Regions from separate parts of the Pedococcus sp. P1_H8 genome, predicted to be linked through region 1. Evidence: riboswitches for the same ligand, from Rfam matches in the RefSeq annotation. Region 1 holds a riboswitch; the other holds the start of a gene.

The links. A riboswitch is a leader RNA that binds a small molecule or an ion and turns the genes downstream of it on or off. The one in region 1 is predicted to bind cobalamin.
Region 2: it holds a riboswitch for cobalamin, as region 1 does, so the genes downstream of both, AC1DYG_RS02575 (ribonucleoside-diphosphate reductase subunit alpha) here and AC1DYG_RS10740 (hypothetical protein) in region 1, are expected to answer to the same signal.

Annotation. Positions count from the first base shown of each region.
Region 1 covers NZ_JBFUCP010000006.1:212,965-216,372, forward strand. The annotation lists gene AC1DYG_RS10735 (hypothetical protein) at 1-87, opposite strand, end outside; gene AC1DYG_RS10740 (hypothetical protein) at 87-1,700, opposite strand; cobalamin riboswitch at 1,804-1,930, opposite strand; gene ileS (isoleucine--tRNA ligase) at 2,299-3,408, shown strand, end outside.
Region 2 covers NZ_JBFUCP010000002.1:117,969-121,376, reverse strand. The annotation lists gene AC1DYG_RS02575 (ribonucleoside-diphosphate reductase subunit alpha) at 1-1,909, opposite strand, end outside; cobalamin riboswitch at 2,047-2,288, opposite strand; gene AC1DYG_RS02570 (DUF4185 domain-containing protein) at 2,356-3,408, shown strand, end outside.

The DNA of each region.
Region 1 (3,408 bases):
TGCAGCCTGGGCGGCCCCACCCGGGAGGGCGAGGCCGCCAAGGACGGCGAGTCCGGCGACGGCGACGAGACGCGTGAGCAGCCGCATCAGGCGTGCACGCCCTTGCGCCGTGCCAGCACGATGGCGCCCACTCCGGCAAGCAGCAGGAGCGTCCCGAGGAGCGTCGCCGCAGCCACGTCGGCACCGGTGAAGGCCAGGTTGCCGGGGGTCGCCGAACCAGGATCGCCGAGGTCGTCCGGGACGGGTGCTGCTGCGGTCGTCGTCGTCGAAGTGGCGGGCCTCGTCGTCGTCGTTGTGGTGGTCACTGGAGGCGCCGGGCACGCCGTCGCTGCAGGTGCGTCCTCTACACCAGCGGCTGCGGCATCGACCAGTGAGCCCCCGGCCAGACCGAGCGCGGCCTGAGGCGTTGCTCGCAGGTCGGTGTCGCTCGGGGTCGTCGTGGAACGGGTGCTCGCGGAGTACGCGATGCCGCCCTGCAGGGCGGCCGGTGTGGTGGCGTCGTACTGCAACGTCACGATGAACGCGGCAGCAGCGTCGCCGGGGGTGGTGCGGCCACCGGCGTAGAACGCCTGGGCGGCGACGCCCGTCGTGTTGGCGTTGAGGGTGCCGTCAGAGCTCGCCAGGCCGCCCGACCCGCCCTGGAGGGCCTCGAGGTGGTCGAGTCCGCGGTCCAGCGCCGTCGCCGCCTGGGTCGGCAGGTCGGCTGCTCCCGTTCCACACAGGAGGGCAAGGCCCGAGGCGACGAGTGCCTGGGTTGCGAAAGCCGTCGCGTCCGGGTCAGAGGTGCAGCCGGCGCCCTCGAGAGCCCCACGGAAACCGCCGTCGACGCACTGCTGGTCGAGAAGGAAGTTGACGGATGCGGCGCTCAGCGGTTCGCCGGCGCGAGCCAGGGCGATCAGGGCCAGCGACTGCCCGATGGTGTTGGAGTAGTCACAGGTCGGGTAGCCGCAGTCCACGGGCAGGTCGGAGAACCGTCCCGGCGTGACGGCGCCCCCTGCTGCCTGCAGCCTGGCGACGAGATCGAGTCCGTCGACGTCGTGCGGGTTGGCGCCGTGGGCGAGAGCCGCCAGCAGTGCCTTGGCAGTGGGGCCCGCGTACAGCGAGTCGTAGTCGGTTCCGATGTACTCGCCAGCGTGCTCATCGAGATACGCGAAGGAGGCGTCGGCCTGGCCTGACTGGGTCCCGATCGCGTCGAGGGCGAGGATCGCATCGATCGTGTTGCCGCCGTCGAAGAAGTCGGGCGCGCCGGGGTACGCATAGTGGTCAGCGTTGGCCGCCAACGTGGTGGCGATGAAGTTAGCAGCGGCCTGCGACTCGGGGACGGCCGCGGCCAGCGCAGCGATCTTGGCCGAGGTCCTGGCCCGTTCAGGGGCCGTGGTCGTCGTGGCGCGGGGGAGGGTGCCGGTGCCTGTGCTGGTCGAGCCCGTGGGGGGCGGGGTCGTCGACGTGTCACCCGAGGTCGGGGTCGTGGTGGTCGACGTGGTCGAGCCGCTGGGCTCGGTCGTGGCGCTGCCGGTCCCGGTGCTCGTCGTCGCGGTGCTCGTGGGGGCGGTGCTCGTGGGGGCGGAGCTCGTGCTCGTGGTGCTGACCGGGGTGGGCTCGGTCGTGCCGGCGAACGCCGCGCCGGGCAGGACCAGGGCGACCCCCAGGGTCAGGGCCAGGGCAGCGGCCGGACGGGCGCTGCGGAGGGTGCGGTGCATGGTGCCTCTTCACTGCGAACGGTGTCGCGACGGGTGCACCGGCACCAGAACGTGAAAGTCCCCCGGCGTCGCAACAGCGACATCGGGGGGCGGCCTCGGACCTGGTGTCCGGGCTCCGCCCCGCGTACCTCGACGGAAATGGAGCCGCTTCGCGATCCAGGTGTTCCGGCTCGCCGCGGTTCAGTGCGGCCTACGGTTGCGGGTCAGCGCCGGAGTTGGACCGGCTTCCCCTGGTGTCGCGTCGTGGTGTTGCCCTGGGGCAACGTCGTTCAGACTACACCGCAGACCCGGCCCCTCCCGCCGTGCGGACGTGCCCTTCGTCACGGCCCGCTAGACTCGGGTGCACAGGCAGTGAACCGGCCATCACCGGGGAGCCTCCGGAAGAACGGTCACGGCACCACGCGGCATACGCGGGGGGTGGTGGCTCACTAGAACCGGACGGGTGGGTCCGTCACAACCTTGAGCAAGAGCGGTCGTGTGCCGCGGGCCCCTTCGGGCGCGTGGGTGCGGCAAGCGAGGTGGTACCGCGGTGCCGCCGGGAATCCCGGCGACGTCGTCCTCGTGTGGGAACACGAGTGATGTGAGGACCGCCGACACCATGACCTATCCGAAGGTCTCCAGCGACACAGTTCCGAGCGACGTGCAGAGCGACGTCCCGGGCGACGTGCAGGGCGACGTGCAGGGCGCTGCCTCCGGCGTGCCCGCGTCGCCGCGCTTCCCCGAGATCGAGGAGCGCATCCTCAAGTACTGGGACGAGGACGGCACCTTCGTCGCGTCCGTGGAGAACCGGTCGGCCGGCACGAACGGCGACAACGAGTTCGTCTTCTACGACGGACCGCCGTTCGCCAACGGGCTGCCGCACTACGGCCACCTGCTGACCGGCTACGTCAAGGACCTCATCCCGCGCTACCAGACGATGCGCGGACGCCGGGTCGAGCGCCGGTTCGGGTGGGACACCCATGGGCTGCCGGCCGAGCTCGAGGCGATGAGCCAGCTCGGCATCAAGACCAAGGACGAGATCCTCGAGCTGGGGCTCGAGAAGTTCAACGCCAAGTGCCGCGAGTCGGTGTTGAAGTACACGGGGGAGTGGCGCGACTACGTCACCCGCCAGGCGCGCTGGGTGGACTTCGACAACGACTACAAGACCCTCAACCCCGACTACATGGAGTCGGTCATCTGGGCCTTCAAGGCGTTGTACGACAAGGGCTACGTCTACGAGGGCTTCCGCGTGCTGCCCTACTGCTGGAACGACCAGACGCCGCTGTCCAACCACGAGCTGCGCATGGACGACGACGTCTACCAGAACCGCCAGGACCCGGCCGTCACCGTGGGCCTGCGCCTGGAGACGGGTGAGCTCGCCCTCGTCTGGACGACGACTCCGTGGACCCTGCCGGCGAACCTCGGCATCATGGTCGGCCCCGACATCGACTACGTCGTGGTGGAGTCCGATGTCACCGGGACGACCGAGCGCTACCTCATCGGTGAGGCGCGGCTCGCGGCCTACGCCAAGGACCTCTTCGGCGCCGATGGGGCTGACAGCGCCGACGCCGTCGACCCCGTCGACCCGCAGTCGCGGGTCGTGGAGCGGCTCAAGGGCAGCGACCTCGTCGGCCGGTCGTTCACGCCGCCCTTCTCCTACTACCTCGGCCACGAGCGGGCGCACCGGGTGTTCCCGGCGGAGTTCGTCACCACCGAGGACGGCACCGGG
Region 2 (3,408 bases), on a different contig from region 1:
TCGTCGCCGTGGGGGCGATCGCAATGAGAAGCGAGTTGCGAAGTCCGTTCTCCTTGATGGCTTTGCGCACCGCCTCCCAGCGCTGCGTCTGGGTCGGCGTGACCGCCCAGAGGTCGGGTTGCAGGTCACCACGTGCTGCGCGCGTCTGCTCGTATGCCGGGTGCGAACCGTGCTCTCCCGCCAGCTCCGTGGACTGCTCCAGTGCTGACAGGTAGACCTCCTCCGCGATGCGGGTGGACAGCTCCTGCGCCTCAGCCGAGTCGAACGGCAGCCGGAGCGCGAACATCACGTCCTGCAGCCCCATCACGCCCAGGCCCACCGGCCGCCACCTCGGGTTGGACGCCGCGGACTCGGCGGACGGGTAGTAGTTGATGTCGATGACCCGGTCGAGGTAGGTCACGGCCGTCCGCACCGTCGCCCGGAGCTTGTGCCAGTCCATGCCGTCACGACCGGCGGTCAGGTGCTGCGCCAGGTTGACCGAGCCGAGATTGCACACGGCCGTCTCGTCGTTGCTCGAGACCTCGATGATCTCGGTGCAGAGGTTGGACAGGTGGACGACCGGTGCACCGGGCCCCTGCTCGTCGTTGGTCTGGTTGCAGGTCCGGTTGCTGGCGTCCTTGAACGTCATCCAGCCATTTCCGGTCTGCGCCAGGGTCCGCATCATCTTGCCGTAGAGCTCGCGCGCACTGACCTGGCGCACGTGGCGCCCATCGCGCTCCGCGGCGGCATACGCGGCCTCGAAGGCGGGGCCCCACAGGTCGGGGAGCTCGGGCACCTCGTTCGGGTCGATCAGGCTCCACTGCTCGTCGGCCTCGACCCGACGCATGAACTCGTCGGGGATCCAGTTGGCCAGGTTGAGGTTGTGCGCGCGACGCGCGTCCTCCCCCGTGTTGTCGCGCAACTCGAGGAACTCCTCGACGTCGGGGTGCCACGGCTCGAGGTAGACGCACGCGGCGCCCTTGCGACGGCCACCCTGGTTGACCGCCGACACGGACGAGTCGAGGGTGCGCAGCCACGGGACGATGCCGTTGGAGTGACCATTGGTGCCGCGAATCAGCGCCCCGCGGGATCGCACCCGCGACCACGAGATCCCAATGCCACCAGCGAACTTCGACAGCTTGGCCACCTGCGTGTAGCGGTCGTAGATCGACTCCAGCTCGTCCTGGGGCGAGTCCACGAGGTAGCACGACGACATCTGGGTGTGCCGGGTGCCGGAGTTGAACAGGGTGGGCGAGCTCGGCAGGTAGGCCAGCGAGGCCATCAGCTGGTAGAAGGCGATCGCCTCCTGCGGGGTGTGCGACAGGCCGCAGGCAACCCGGAGCAGGAAGTACTGCGGGGTCTCGATGACCATCCGGGTGTCCGGGTGGCGCAGGAGGTAGCGGTCGTAGACCGTCCGGAGGCCGAAGTACTCGAACCGGCGGTCGTTGGCGACGTCGACCGCGTGGTCGAGCTTGCGCGCATTCGCCTCGACGAAGGCTGCCGTCTCGTCGCCGATCAGCCCTTCGAGGTGCCCGAGACGGACGGCCTGGCTGAACGACGCGATCTGCTGTCCGCGGACCTCCTTGTCGATGTAGTTCGACAGCAACCGGGCCGCGAGCCGGGAGTACTCGGGCTCCGCCGCGGTCATCTCCGCCGCGGTCTGGATGGACAGCCGGTCGAGCTCGGCGGTCGTGGCCCCGTCGTAGAGACCGCTGATGGTGCGCGTGGCGATCGCCATGGGGTCGACCTCGGCGAGGTCGTCGCACCAGCGCTCGACGGCGCGGACGATCTTCATCACGTCGACGGGTTCGGCGTCCCCGTTGCGCTTGCGCACCGCCATGGACGTGCGCCGCGCTGCGGTCGGGGTCTGGACGACCTCACTGGGTTCGACGACTTCACTGTCGATGACTTCGGTGCTGGTGTCGGTCACTGCTCTCTCCTCGCGAGCGAATCGGTGCCGCGGACGCGAGGAGGAGACGACGACGCAGCCACGCATCCCCGAAGGCGGTGCGATGTGGTGCTGCGCATGCCGTGTGACCCACCCTCGAGGCCACGACTCACCACGCACGGTGTGCGCGGTCGCTGGCAGGTCTTCGGACTCGCGGACGTGTCGTGCCGGCGACCGTGATCTGGTCGGTTGCCGACTCGGTTCCTACTGGCCGTCGCTTCCCACCCGCGTGTGCGAGCAGTGCTTGATGACGGCGGTCGTTTCCGCTTACCGCTGCGGGGCAGTCCCGGAATCTCACCGGGTTCCCTCTTGCCCCGAAGACCGATTGCGCGGCCTTCGGACCAGCAAGAGACACCATATGCGGGTGGTGGGTGCAAAGTGCGGCACCACATGTTGGGTCCGCGTGTCGCGTCCCTAGGATTGCGTTCATGCGGCGCGCCACCCCCTTCGTCGCGGGCGCAGCGCTCGTCCTCCTTGCCCTGGTGGGGTGCTCCGCACCCCCACGCACCGATGCGTCGACCCCTCCCGCCAGCGCCCCGGCATACCCCCGACTCACCCCGGCCTGCCCGACGGCTTCGTCCACGGGCAGACCGCCCACGGTGACGGTCGCCCAGCTCAACCGGATCGTCGCGGGCCTGGACCTGCCCCTGTGGCAGGCCGGTGACATCGGCGCCAGCGCTCGACTCCCCGATGAGCGGATCGTGTGGGTCTTCGGCGACACGGTGCGGGGTGTGGGGATCTCGCCACGCATCGTGGCGAACTCGATGCTGGTCACGAGCGGGCTGTGCACGTCGCAGGTCGAGACGTCGGCCCGAGGGCCGGTGATCCCCGATCGAGCCGACGGCGTCGTCCACTGGCCCATGTCGGTGGCGTCCGTGTCGAGGCCTGACGGCGACTTCCTCGTCGTGATCACCGCACGCATCCGTCGGGGCGTGGCGGGGAACTTCGACTTCACGTACCTCGGCAGCAGCGCAACGGTTTTCGAGATGCCGCCTGGTGGCGCTCCGCGGCTGCGCCACCAGCTGGACATCACCCCAGACAGCCCCGCGGCCGACCAGGTCAACTGGGGCTCGGCGATGACGGTGAGCGGTGACTGGCTCTACGTCTACGGCACCAGGTTGCCGACTCGCGACTCCTTCGGACGAGCCCTGTATGCCGCCCGCGCACCGGTGGCGGAAGCGAGAGACCGCTCCACGTGGCAGTTCTGGGACGGCGCCGCCTGGGTGTCGGAGCAAGGTAGCGCGGCGGTGATCCTGGCTGCCCGGGGTGGCGTCTCCCAGACCCTGTCGGTCGACGCCGTGGACGGCCACTTCGTCATCGTCTCCAAGCGGGACGGCGACCTCGGCAACGCGGTCTACGCGTGGTCGTCGGACTCACCGGTCGGCCCCTGGTCTGCGCAGCGCGGGACGAGGGCGGACTTCCAGGACCCGTCAGGACAGCTCAAGTACGCACCCCTCGCCCACCCCGGGATCGCGCTGGCC